DNA from 4 places in the Agrobacterium sp. 22-210-1 genome. Region 1 is predicted to be linked to each of the others. Evidence: riboswitches for the same ligand, from Rfam matches in the RefSeq annotation. Region 1 holds a riboswitch; each other region holds the start of a gene.

Region 1 (3,264 bases):
CGGCGGTCTCAGCTGGGAGAAGGGCGCGGCCGCCGATCTTGGCGGGCTGGTGCATCGCTTTCGCGAAAAGGACCGGCTGGTTGCCGGTATCTGTGCGGCGGCAAGCGCGCTGGCGGGCACGGGTATCCTGAACCATGTCGCCCATACCGGCAATTCGCTCGCCTCACACAAGGCCTATCCGGCCTATAATGGCGATGGTCTTTATCGCGACCAGCCGAAGGCGGTCAGCGATGGCGGCATCATCACGGCAGCCGGCAGCGCGCCGGTGAGTTTTGCGGTGGAAATTCTGAAAAACCTCGGCCTCTTTGGTCCGGAAGCCGGCGGAACTTCAGGTTTTTGCAGCGGAGCATCGGTAAGGCGCAGCCGTCTTGATGCCGTACAATCTCTCCACCTCCCCGTCATTCCGGCCTTGAGCCGGAATCCAGCCGACGCGCGTCTGCGCGGCGAGAAGAGTCTTTTCAGCCCAGGGACCTGGGCTGGCCGGATACCGGCTCAAGGCCGGTATGACGGAAGTGGGAACATCAGGCCAGTCAGTGCCGATCAAGCACCCGGCAGACACGCGCCGCAAACTCCGGCCCCTCGCCGGCAATCGCACGGCGGATATCGCGGCTGTTCAAATGCAGGCTGCGGCCGGCGGGCAAGTTTGAACGTTTTATCTTGGCGATTGCCGCAGCGGCAAAGGCAGCTTCGTGGTCATAAAAATAGGCAAGCGCCGCATCACGATCGGGACTTTTGCCCAGAGCGGCCTTGAAGGCAAGGCGGTGCACGGCGCAGAAAGCGCCGTGACCGGGAACGGCAAAACGCAGCGCATCGAGTTCGTCACTCCACTCCGCTGCGTCCTGCATGGATTTACGCCGACTGGAAGCGTTTCAGGAAAAACGCGCTCAATGTTCCAAGCAGCGCCCAGAAAACGAAGCTGGTGATGGTGGCGGCAACGATGAACTGCCGTTCCAGCGGCAGCGGCGCCAGCGCATGTTCGCCTTCCGGCGGCAGCGGCGCGCCCACCACATGCGGCGCGACGATCAACACCAGAGCCATAACGATGGCCCAGGGCTCGCGGCGAAACGCGATCAGTGCAATGCCGCCGGCGGTTGCGGCAACCGTCGAGAGCCACCAGATCTGCCGTGCCTCAAGTGCTGCGGCCGGGCTTCCCGGCAATTCCGGCGGCAGGCCGATCATCGGTGCGAGCATCACGGCGGCAAAACCGGCAACGCCCCACAGAAGGCCTTCGCGCCAGCCGGCATCGGTGCCGCGCAGCGAGATGAGACCGGTCAGAACAAGCGCGTAACCGATGGCGGTCAGCACATTGGCAGCAACAGTATAGGCGGTGCGCTCGAAACCATCGGCTGGAGCCCATGCCTCGTCATTATGCTCATGGGCGGGAACAGCAGCGCCGGGTGCTGCCGCATCATGGCTATGGGCCGCTTCGCCGCCGGCGCTTTCAAAGGTTTCGGCCTGAAGGATGAGCGGCGTGGTGCCGAAAGCCTGCATGGCCGAGACGGCCAAACCGCCGACGATGCCGACCAGGACGGCGGTAAAGACGATATTGCGAAAAAATGACATGCCGTTTTCCCTCAATGGCAGGGGAAGGCATTGGCATGACGCGTGTCATGCGCGGCATTGTGAACGGCTTCCACATGCGAAAAGCCGACAAAACCGACGACGAACAGGCCCAGCACGATCGCCGTCAGCGATTGCGCGAAGCTGCCCGTTTTTGCTGAAACGGCTGCATTGGCCGTATTCTGCTGGATAGACATGGTGACCCCTCTCCCGGCGCGACCCCGCGCCATAAGAAGCGGCCGAATGGCCAAAGCCACAAGACCGCATATGATACACTTCACCACGGGGATACGAGACTGACACAGGGATATCGAACCGACGACCCTGACATTCCGCTCTTCCGGACACCCCGCCGGCATGGACATTTCCGCGATGGCAGGTCTCCTGGCTTACGGGTCAAAACCTGAAACACCTTCCCGGCATCGCCCTCGCCTTGAATAGGGGCGAGATGGCTTGCCAGTGGCATTTCGTTTCAGGCTCTCCGCTCACAGTTGCGGGGGCAGCCACGAATGAGGATCGACTCCCTATCGTGTTCCCTTTTCACCTTCCGGAACGCCCGGAAGGAACCATCACGGTCATGTTATCCGCCGGGTAAGTGCGGGAGTCAATGGCGGCGAGATGTTCATACGGCCGGCAACGCACCTCATTCAATGTCATCCGTCGGGCGAAGTATCGCCTTACCGAGACGGGATCGCCTTAAGGTAGGCGGCAATGGCATTGCGGTCTTCGGCGGTCAGACGCGCCATGTTCTGCTGCACCTTGACCATGGAGCCGCCGACGCTGTCGAATTCCGGGGTGAAGCCGGTTTCCAGATAACCGGCAATATCGGCCGTCGTCCAGGCGCCGATGCTCTGAGAGCCGGGCGTGATATCGGGGATACGGCCCTCGCCTTCCGGGTTGGGGCCGCCGGCCAGCCATTTGTCTTTCAGGAAACCGCCGAGAGCATCGCGCGGGGTATGGCATTCGCCGCAATGGCCCGGCCCTTCCACCAGATATTGGCCGCGCAGCAATTCGGCATTGGCATTGGCAAGCTCGACGCGCGGCGGTGCGGAGGTGTCGAAATACAGGAACTTCCAGCCGCCGAGCGCCATGCGCAGGTTGAAGGGAAACGGCAGATCGTGATCCGGCGCGTCATTCTGGCTGGCCGGCAGGGTTTTCAGATAACCGAACAGGTCGTTGACATCCTTCTGCGTCATGCGCGCATAGGAAGCGTAAGGGAAGGACGGGTAAAGATGTTCGCCGTTCTTTCCCACCCCGCGCGTCATGGCATCGCCGAATTCCGCCAGCGTCCAGCTGCCGATGCCGTGCTGCGGATCAGAGGAAATATTGGGCACATGGAAGGTGCCGAAGGGACTTTTCAGCGGCTGCCCGCCGGCGAGCGTCCGCAGCGCGTCACCCGTGGCATCCGGTGCGGCATGACAGCTTGCGCAGCCACCCGCCCAGAACAGCGTTTCGCCATTGGCCAGATCCGGCTCGCCGAGGCTGACCCAATGGCTGGGCGCCTGACGCTGCGGCGCGGTGACCCAGGCGAAAATGCCATAGCCGGCAATGGCCGCGATCACGGCCCCGCCCACAAGCTTCGTCCAAATGGAAGACATACCCCTCTCCCCATTCCCACCCGAGTTGATCAGGTGTCTTTCAACGTGAAAAAACGCCGCCGGGAAGCGGCGTTTTGAAATTCGTGATTATTTCTTCAGACGATAG
Region 2 (3,264 bases), on a different contig from region 1:
GGTCAGAAACCCTGCCCCGATACCCAGAAGCGCGACCGCCACCGCTCCGGTGGAGGCGCCTGCGGAAATACCGAGAATATAGGGGTCGGCCAGCGGGTTGCGCAAAAGCGATTGCAGCACCGCACCGGCAAGCGCCAGCGAAGCGCCGCAACAGGCGGCGACAACGGCGCGGCTCAGACGGTAACTCCAGACGATGCCCTCATCCAGCGGCTCCAGCGGGTAACCGGCATGAAAGACACGGTTGGCGATGGTTTTCGCCACCACGTCGAAGGGAATGGCGGTCTCACCGATGGCCGCTCCGGCCATCAGCGCGACGAGCAGCAGGGCAAGCGCGGCAAAAGCCAGCCCCGCCCTGCCGAGATTGACGGAAAAACCGTTCACTTGGCGAGACCGGCGGCCGAAATCGCCTCGGCCAGCGTTTCAATGCCTTCGATCGTGCGGATGGTCGGGTTCATCGCCTGCGCATCCATGTCGAAGACATGGCCTTGCTTGACGGCGGGCATGATGCTGGCCACGGGGTCGTCTGCGAGGAACTTGTGCTTGACGGCAACGTCATCGGCCGGGAAACGGCGGCGATCCATCTTGCCAGCGACGATGACGGACGGATTGGCCTTGGCGATGGTTTCCCAGCCAACGGTCGGCCATTCCTCATCGCTTTCGATGACATTCTTCAGCCCGAGCGCCGACATGATGTAACCGGGCGCGCCATGGCGGCCCGCCACGTAAGGGTCGATATCCAGTTCGGCGCTGGAGAACCAGAAGACGGCGGAAATCTTGCCATTCGCCGAAGCGATCTTGGCGCGGGCTGCCTCCTCACGTTTCTTCAGATCGGCGACAACCTCTTCGCCGCGATCCTGCACGTTGAAGATTTTCGCGAGATCGCGAATTTCCTGATAGATCAGCTCCATGGTGAAGCCAGTCTTGCGCACGCCGTCACCGCCGCCGGAATTATCCTTGCCGACGCAATCGGCAGGCGAGGTATAAACGGGAATACCGAGTTCGGCGAATTGCGCCGGTGTTCCGACAACACCTTCGGGGCCGATCTGCCACTGGAACTGCGTCGTTACGAGATCGGGCCTCTTGCCGACAACGGCCTCAAAACTCGGATCATTGTCGGCCAGCCGCTCCACCTTGGCGTTGGCCTCCTCATAACCCTTCAAAACCGGGCCGATCCACAGCGCCGTACCCACCACCCTGTCGGCAACGCCCAGCAGATAAAGGACCTCGGTCGTGCTCTGGCCAACGGATACCGTGCGGGCGGGCGCCTGTTTGAAGGTGATGTCCTGACCGCAGCTGTTGATCGTCAGGGGATAGACCGTTTCGGCAGCATGAGCGGAAGCGGCAGGCAAAACCGCAAGCACAGCGGCCAGAAGGCCGGCATAGGCCGGCAGGCGTCCAGGATTAAACATGTGTTCTCCAGTCGAAATTAAATCGCTTGTTCCAGAGCAGCAGGCGTTAGAACGCGCAGCAACAGCGGAACGTCTTGTACGGAGAACAACGACGGGACGCAAACCAAATGTTATGAAATAACATTACAATTTCCTCCTCCGGGCTTCCCCGCCCGTAACGATGGTTCATATTTTGACGGCAGGTCTCCTGGCTCACGGATTTGCGCCGTTCATCTGCCTTCCCGCATTCCGGAGAATGCAGTGGCATGACGCCTTTAAGGCGTCACGGGGATGAGCGGCAATCCGCTTACAGTTGCGGGGGCAGCCACGGCATTGGGCGATGAAAATCACCCGCACCATGTTCCCTATTAATCCCTTCGCCTTTCGGCTGCAGGAACCGTCGTCTTCTCACATAAGGGGCAAGAGGCGAGGCGTCAATCGCCAAAGAATGTCTCCCAAGGGTGTGAAAACTGTCCTGCGACAAACGCATGCACACGACAGGAACCCAAAATGCGTGACATGAATTCGATGGGATGCGGCGCGCTTCAGCAAAGGGATGGGCCTGCCAGAGCAAAGATACCAGCAGAGCCGGTGCCTGCCGGCTGCGGTGCATTTTTTGACATCGTCGTCAGTGTTTCAATCACCACCAGCCCGGATTGCGCCAGAAAATCGGTGAAAAAACCGTCATCGCGCACGGCATCGAGCCGGACAAGCTGGTCGTCGAGATCGGCAAAATGCCGCCTGACCAGCGCGACTGCCTCGGCTTCCCCCTCCGCAACCACCGGGCCGATGATGTGGCCCCGCCCTGCCGCCCGCCGCAGCGCGAAGGCGGCCAGACGATCCGCCTCGAACAGGCCATAGCCGGTGTTTTCCCGCAGGAGACGCCGCAGCACGCCCCGGCGTGAAACGCCGAAAGCCTCCCGGTCCAGATCTTCCACGGCGGACAGATGATCTTCCGAAACCGGCTCGATCCTCTGCTTCTTGCCAAGCTGCGGCGTTTCAGTGGTGCAGCGGGGCTTGCCGCGCAGAAGATGCACCCTTTCCGTATCTCCGGTAAAACCGAGCCCCGCAAAAAGCCGCCGCGACACCTCCGTGGCATTCAACCGCAAGGCAGCGGCAGGATATTTCGCCACAAGCTGCCTGACCAGCCAGGGTGCTACGCCCTGCCCCTGCAGGCGTGGGGAAACGATGACCATGCCAAGCGTCGCAAAAGCCCGATCATAGGGAAAAAGCATGGCGGTCGCGACAACCCGGTTGATCTCGTCCAGCGCCGCAAGGCCGACACCGCATTGGCGCAGGAAACACCATTCATTGGCATGATACCGCCATCCGACAGCCATGGAGAGGGCATGCAGGTGATCCGCCTCCACATCCGCGATATCCACGGTCCGCAACTCGAAACTATCGACTTTGAGCAGCTCCATAGCAAACGGCTCTCATTCCCTCCGGCGCGGAACCTTCGGTCCCGGCAGCCCAGCCCATGACATCCGAAGATAACCGGCCCTGCCGGCAGGAATTTTCTGAAAGCACTGGAAGGACACAACAATCTACCGAAATCACCGGCATTTCAGCAGATAAACGCCGCCGGCCACTCTAAGCTTCTGCGAGGAATAATCCGGCCAGCATAAACGACCGGCCAGTGGGGACGACCAGCGGGGACGACCATGAACGCAATCGAAATCCTTGAGCGTCTCGTCGCCTTCCCGTCCGTTGTCGGCACCGCCAATGGCGATATTGCCGGATGGATCGCCGACTACCTGGAAAGCCAAGGCGCGAAAGTCTCGCTGTTGCCGGGTCCGGAGGGCGACCGCGCCAACCTCTTCGCCACGTTCGGCCCGGCCGATCGCGCCGGTTACATCCTCTCCGGCCACATGGA
Region 3 (3,264 bases), 740 kb from region 1:
CATCCCGCTGCCGCGGACTTCTCCCCGGCGGGGAGAAGAAACAAGTGGCTGCGCTTGGTCCGCAAGAGACCTTCGTGCTTAGAAAGACGGCGCGGACACGCCGCGCCGCCTATTCATCTCAAATAACCTGCCCCACATCGATGCGGTTGCCGTCAGGGTCTTCAAAAACAAAGGCGCGCAGGCCATAATCCTTGTCCTGCAGGCCCTTGATGATGCGCAACCCGTGGCTCTTGCAGAGCGCGTGCAGCGCATCGACATCGCTTACCATCATATGCGCCACGTTGAAGGGCGCTGCCTTATGGGTGGGCTGCAATGTCAGGTGCAGTTCGGCATTGCCCTGTTTGAGGATCATGAAACCGACGGGGTTGCCGTTTTCGAAGGTTTTTGTGAAGCCCAGCACACCGACATAAAAATCATGGGCCTTTTCGATATTTCTGACAGGAAGCATTGCGGCGATCCGGCCGAAGCGGATGCCGTGATCGGCGATGGTATTCATCGCGGAACCTCGGATCTGGGAGAAACGGGGAGGGTTACGGGCGGTGCCGGAACGCTGGCGTTTTTTCCGATTTGAATTTGCAGGACGGTGCCTGCGGTCATAGGATCATAATCACCGTGGCGGCGAAAGCAAACGGAATGTCTGCACCAGCCAAGGGACCGATCCAGACTATCGACAGCCCGGGAGGCAGCATGCGCAGTTCCATCGAAATCTTCAACATCCGCACCCGGCAGATGCGGGTGGTGTGGCAGACGCCGGAATTGTTCGAAGCGCCGAACTGGTCGCCGGATGGCAAATATCTGCTGTTGAACAGCGAGGGGTTGCTCTATCGCCTGTCCCCATTCGGTGACGCCTCACCGGAGAAGGTCGATACCGGCTTTGCGACGCAATGCAACAACGACCACGGCATTTCACCTGACGGTTCGCTCTATGCCATTTCCGACAAGGTAGAATTCGGCAAGAGCGCCATTTATCTTTTGCCATCGACGGGCGGCACGCCGAAGCTGATGACGAAGAACCTTCCCTCCTACTGGCACGGCTGGGCGCCGGACGGGAAGAGTTTCGCCTATTGCGGCATTCGCGATCAGGTCTTCGACATCTATTCCATGGATATTGAGAGCGGCGTCGAAACACGCCTTACCCATGGCGAGGGCCGCAATGACGGGCCGGATTATTCGCCTGACGGTGGGTGGATCTATTTCAATTCCAGTCGCACGGGGCTGATGCAGATCTGGCGGGTGCGGGTGGACGGTTCCGCCGTCGAGCGCATTACCGACAGTTCCTATGGTGACTGGTTTCCACATCCGTCTCCCAAAGGTGACAAGGTGGTGTTTGTCTCCTATGGCGGCGATGTCTTCGACCATCCGCGTGATCTTGATGTGCGGGTGCGGCTGATGGATATGGATGGCGGCAATGTTGAAACGCTGTTTGATCTTTTCGGCGGGCAGGGGACGATGAACTCGCCCAACTGGTCACCTGACGGGGATGAATTCGCTTATGTGCGCTATTTCCCTGTGGAATGATGCGATTTGGTTTTCGTTGAGGTCACATTGCCGCACCGCCCTTACGATACTTGCATTCGCAAGTCCTCTTGATCATAAGTTTTCTCGTCAGGTGCCCGCCCTTGCGGCGGGAGAATCGGGAATTCGGTGAGAAACCGGAACGTGCCCAGCGCTGTGAGGCGGATGCCCTTTTCACAAGCCACTGAAGTTATTCGGGAAGGCGAAAGGGGCGGATGAAGTCGAGTCAGAAGACCGGCCTGGCAGGATAGACCGAACCGCGCGGACGGCGGCAGGTTGCTGAAGAGGCGCGTTGTGCGCGCGAAACCGGTATGGTTTCGGCACCGGCGCGCCCGCATTGTTGGGGTTAAACGATGCCGACCGATCCGTCCGCTGGCGATCCATTGCAAGCCAGCCCATTCGACCATGCGCTTTCGCCCGCCCGCCCGTTTTCCGGTGCGGAGCGCGAGGCGATCTACCGCGCCATCGAGACGCGCCGCGATGTGCGCGACCAGTTCCTTCCCGATCCGCTGCCGGACGAACTTGTCGAGCGTCTATTGAAAGCGGCGCATTCGGCTCCCTCGGTCGGTTTCATGCAGCCGTGGAATTTCACGCTCGTCACTGATGCTGCCATCCGTCAGGCGGCCTTTGTGGCCTTCAGCCGCGCCAATGAAGAGGCAGCGGCGATGTTTACGGGCGAGCAGCAGGCGCTTTATCGCAGTCTCAAGCTCGAAGGCATCCGCAAGGCGCCGCTCAGCATCTGCGTCACCTGCGATCCCACACGCGGTGGCAAGGTGGTGCTGGGCCGCACCCATAATCCGCGCACGGATGTCTATTCCACCGTCTGCGCCATCCAGAACCTCTGGCTCGCGGCGCGTGCCGAAGGCGTCGGCGTCGGCTGGGTCAGTATTTTCCACGATAGCGACATTCGCACCATCCTCGGTATTCCCGACCATATTGAAATTGTCGCCTGGCTCTGCCTCGGTCGTGTCGATGCGCTCTATAACGAGCCGGAACTGGCGGTGAAAGGCTGGCGGCAGCGCGTGCCGCTGGAGGAGCTGGTGTTTCGTAACCGCTGGGGCGGTTGACCGGCGACATCCACCCCTCCCGGCCGAAGCCGGGAAGGGTGGTGGCGACCGTCTCTTCAAACGACGGTGCAGTTAAAAAGATTGAGGATGGGGTGAATGGGGCTGGCGAGGCTGATCGCGCCGCTTGCGCCCCAGAACAATCCGACGACATTGTTGCCGGCGGTGTCGATGACAGCGCTGCCGCTATCGCCCGGCTGGCTGAAGACCTCGCCGGCGCGGCGCGGCGATATGCCGATCTGGTTGCGCATATTCGGCTGCTGCACGTCGTAAAAGCCGGAAACGACGCCATTGGTGATATTGCTGGTCACGCCCGATTTCGTGACATTCATGTTGAGCGCCGCAACGGCCGCCCCCACCGGCGAGGGGAGGTTGTAGATTGCGCCGATGGTGGCGAGCCGGCCATTCGCCGGGCTGGCGACGGCCGCATCGACGCCATAGGTCGTTCCCTGATAGACGATGTTGCCTTTCTGGAAAGCGACGATATTGGCGGCAAGATCGCCAAACCAGGTGCGCGCCGGCTGCGACACGTCATCGCCGACCTGGGCATTGTCCCGGCAGATGACATGCTCGTTGCTCATGATCAGCGGCGTTCCGTTGGCGGCCCGGACGACCAGCCCGATGGTGCCGACGGTGTCGGTCCAGGACCAGTAATCCGGGCTGCCGCTGATGCCGCCGACCATCG
Region 4 (3,264 bases), 830 kb from region 1:
GTGATCGGCGATAACGGCGCCGGCAAATCCTCGCTCATCAAGGCGATTTCCGGTGCGGTGACGCCCGATGAGGGAGAGATCAGGCTGGAAGGCCAGCCCGTGCAGTTCCGCTCGCCCATCGAGGCGCGCAAGGCCGGCATCGAGACGGTCTATCAGAACCTCGCGCTGTCGCCGGCGCTTTCCATAGCCGACAATATGTTCCTCGGCCGGGAAATCCGCAAAGCCGGCATTCAGGGCAGTCTTTTCCGCGCGCTGGATCGTCCGGCCATGGAAAAATTCGCCCGCGAGAAACTCTCGGAACTCGGCCTGATGACGATCCAGAACATCAATCAGGCGGTGGAAACCCTCTCCGGCGGCCAGCGGCAGGGTGTAGCGGTGGCGCGCGCGGCGGCCTTCGGCTCCAAGGTCGTCATACTCGACGAACCGACGGCGGCGCTTGGTGTCAAGGAAAGCCGGCGCGTTCTGGAGCTTATTCTGGACGTGCGCTCGCGCGGGTTGCCGATCGTTCTCATCTCGCACAACATGCCGCATGTTTTCGAGGTTGCGGATCGCATCCATATCCACCGGCTCGGCAAGCGCCTGTGCGTCATCAATCCGAAGGACTACTCCATGTCCGACGCCGTCGCCTTCATGACCGGCGCCAAGGAAGCGCCGAAGGAAACGCTTGCCGCATGACGCTGAAGCTTGAAACGATCGCCGAAGACGTTCTTCGGCGGGCAGAAGGTAAATCCCGTTTTATCCTCGCTATTGCCGGTCCCCCTGGGGCCGGCAAATCCACGCTGGCGGATGCCCTTTGCGATGCTTTGCTCGCACGGGACGAAACGGCCGCCGTCCTGCCGATGGATGGCTTCCATATGGACAATGGCATACTTGAAGAGCGAGGGCTGCTGTCGCGTAAGGGCGCGCCCGAAACCTTCGACGTGCGTGGTTTTCTCGATATCGTCTTTGCCGTTCGCAAGGGCGGGCAGGAGGTGCTTGTTCCGGTTTTCGACCGCTCCCGCGAAATCGCCATTGCTTCCGCCCGCGCCATCGCGCCTGAGACCCGCTTCATCCTGGCTGAAGGCAATTATCTGCTGCTCAACGAGGCGCCTTGGACAGCGCTTTCCGATAACTTCGACCTCACCATTTTCGTTGGACCGTCCGTCGCGGTGCTTGAAGAGAGGCTGCGCAACAGATGGCAGGGCTATGGTCTTGATGCAGCTGCGGTCCACGCCAAGCTGTTTGAAAACGATCTTCCCAACGGCAAAAGGGTGATCGAGAATACCCGCCCCGCCGATATTCACATCGATATCTGGGAATAGATTAACGCTTTCCCGTCCTGTGGCGGCAAGGCGCACTTGTCGTTAAGCCTTTGTTGACCATGTGTTGAATCTTTTTGATCCACAGGGTGGGGCTTTCCTGTGTCTATTCATTGACGTGAAAATTTCCTCATATACTATATGTGGTGTTCGAGGTTCTTCCGATTCGCAAGGATTGGGAGCTAAGACGGGAATTCGGTGCGTAACGCCATTATGGCGAAGCAAGGCCGAAACTGCCCCCGCAACTGTAAGCGGCGAGCATCGTTCCGATTTGGGTCACTGGGGTCAAAAGCTCCGGGAAGGCCGGAACAGATGTTGTGACCCGCAAGTCAGGAGACCTGCCTTGAGCGCAAACGTCCACGGGCGGGGTGTCCGGAAGGAAGGTATGGCGCAAATGAATTGCGTTCGCCCTTTTCTGCCCCCTCCAGAACAAGCTTCGGGGTGAAGTCATGCCAGTGCATTTTTTTAAGTTCCTGCGCTCATCGGCGTAGAGAGTGATCTTACGCGGCCCGGAACATTTTCAGGGACACCGGTTTCCGTCCGGAAATGCGACAAACCCTCTAAGCCGTGCGCCTCACCTGAATGACAGATCCATCCACCCGATTGCGACCGCAATCGGCAATGTTGAGCCGTGTGTAAAGCGGCTTCGAAAGGGAAATTATGACCGTCACCGTTTACAGCAAGCCCGCCTGCGTCCAATGCACCGCCACCTATCGTGCGCTGGACCGCATCGGTGTCCCCTATGAGATCGTCGATATTTCTGAAGATGCGGATGCGCTCGATCACGTTCGCGGCCTCGGTTACATGCAGGTTCCCGTGGTCGTCGCCGGCGAACGCCATTGGGCGGGTTTCCGGCCGGATATGATCGGCGCGATCAGCTGAGGCGGCAGCGTGATGGGGCTGATCGTTTATTATTCCAGCCGCTCTGAAAACACGCATCGTTTCCTTATGAAGCTCGGGCGGCGCTTGTTTCGCCTGCCGCTCGGTGCTGAGGATGACGTGCCTCAGGTGTCGGAGCCCTATGTGCTCGTTACCCCCACCTATGGCGGCGGCGGTATGAAAGGGGCAGTGCCGAAGCCGGTCATCCGGTTTTTGAACGAGCCCTCCAACCGAAATCTCATTCGCGGTGTCATCGCGGCGGGCAACACGAATTTTGGCGCAGCTTTCGCATCCGCCGGAGATATCGTCTCGCGCAAATGCGCAGTGCCGTTTCTCTATCGCTTCGAGCTTCTCGGCACGGAGGAAGATGTCGCCAACGTCAAACATGGATTGGAACGATTTTGGACACGCTAACCTCGAGCGCGCTGCGCAAGGACGCCAAACAGCCGGCAGCCACAACTCAGAAACCGCTCGAAGCGGCTCTGGACTATCATGCGCTGAACGCGATGCTGAACCTTTACGACGAGAACGGAAAGATCCAGCTCGACAAGGACCGCCTTGCGGCCCGGCAATATTTCCTGCAGCACGTCAACCAGAACACCGTCTTTTTCCATAACCTCAGGGAAAAGCTCGATTATCTGGTGACGGAGGGCTATTACGAGCAGGAGGTGCTGGACCAGTACTCCTTCAATTTCGTTCGAGATCTCTATGACGAGGCCTATGCCCGGAAATTCCGTTTTCCGACCTTTCTCGGTGCCTTCAAATATTACACCTCTTATACGCTGAAGACCTTCGACGGAAAACGCTATCTGGAGCGTTACGAGGACCGCGTCTGCATGGTGGCGCTGGCTCTGGCGCGCGGCGATGAGCAGCTTGCCCGCGACCTGATGGACGAGATCATTTCCGGCCGCTTCCAGCCGGCAACGCCGACATTCCTCAACGCCGGCAAAAAGAGCCGTGGTGAACTGGTCTCATGTTTTCTGCTGCGTGTGGAAGACAATATGGAAAGCATTGGCCGCTCCATCAATTCGGCGCTGCAGCTTTCGAAGCGCGGCGGCGGCGTGGCGCTGTCCCTGACCAATATTCG

Evidence for each region. A riboswitch is a leader RNA that binds a small molecule or an ion and turns the genes downstream of it on or off. The one in region 1 is predicted to bind cobalamin.
Region 2: linked by a shared signal. The riboswitch ahead of ACQZ5F_RS14990 (ABC transporter substrate-binding protein) and the one ahead of ACQZ5F_RS08845 (CbtB domain-containing protein) in region 1 are both predicted to bind cobalamin.
Region 3: linked by a shared signal. The riboswitch ahead of bluB (5,6-dimethylbenzimidazole synthase) and the one ahead of ACQZ5F_RS08845 (CbtB domain-containing protein) in region 1 are both predicted to bind cobalamin.
Region 4: linked by a shared signal. The riboswitch ahead of nrdH (glutaredoxin-like protein NrdH) and the one ahead of ACQZ5F_RS08845 (CbtB domain-containing protein) in region 1 are both predicted to bind cobalamin.

Annotation. Positions count from the first base shown of each region.
Region 1 is NZ_JBNWCI010000001.1:1,760,390-1,763,653, forward strand. Features, by position in the region: partial or broken gene ACQZ5F_RS08830 (type 1 glutamine amidotransferase family protein) at 1-356, shown strand, start outside; gene ACQZ5F_RS08835 (hypothetical protein) at 531-845, opposite strand; gene ACQZ5F_RS08840 (CbtA family protein) at 850-1,563, opposite strand; gene ACQZ5F_RS08845 (CbtB domain-containing protein) at 1,575-1,757, opposite strand; cobalamin riboswitch at 1,918-2,146, opposite strand; gene ACQZ5F_RS08850 (cytochrome c) at 2,238-3,158, opposite strand; gene ACQZ5F_RS08855 (c-type cytochrome) at 3,246-3,264, opposite strand, start outside.
Region 2 is NZ_JBNWCI010000002.1:448,313-451,576, forward strand. Features, by position in the region: gene ACQZ5F_RS14985 (FecCD family ABC transporter permease) at 1-381, opposite strand, end outside; gene ACQZ5F_RS14990 (ABC transporter substrate-binding protein) at 378-1,409, opposite strand; cobalamin riboswitch at 1,570-1,805, opposite strand; gene ACQZ5F_RS14995 (GNAT family N-acetyltransferase) at 1,934-2,812, opposite strand; gene argE (acetylornithine deacetylase) at 3,053-3,264, shown strand, end outside.
Region 3 is NZ_JBNWCI010000001.1:1,015,394-1,018,657, forward strand. Features, by position in the region: gene ACQZ5F_RS05195 (glyoxalase superfamily protein) at 119-496, opposite strand; gene ACQZ5F_RS05200 (TolB family protein) at 688-1,518, shown strand; cobalamin riboswitch at 1,591-1,772, shown strand; gene bluB (5,6-dimethylbenzimidazole synthase) at 1,869-2,582, shown strand; gene ACQZ5F_RS05210 (chymotrypsin family serine protease) at 2,639-3,264, opposite strand, start outside.
Region 4 is NZ_JBNWCI010000001.1:2,594,111-2,597,374, reverse strand. Features, by position in the region: gene ACQZ5F_RS13010 (ATP-binding cassette domain-containing protein) at 1-675, shown strand, start outside; gene ACQZ5F_RS13005 (nucleoside triphosphate hydrolase) at 672-1,301, shown strand; cobalamin riboswitch at 1,435-1,658, shown strand; gene nrdH (glutaredoxin-like protein NrdH) at 1,959-2,180, shown strand; gene nrdI (class Ib ribonucleoside-diphosphate reductase assembly flavoprotein NrdI) at 2,193-2,591, shown strand; gene nrdE (class 1b ribonucleoside-diphosphate reductase subunit alpha) at 2,579-3,264, shown strand, end outside.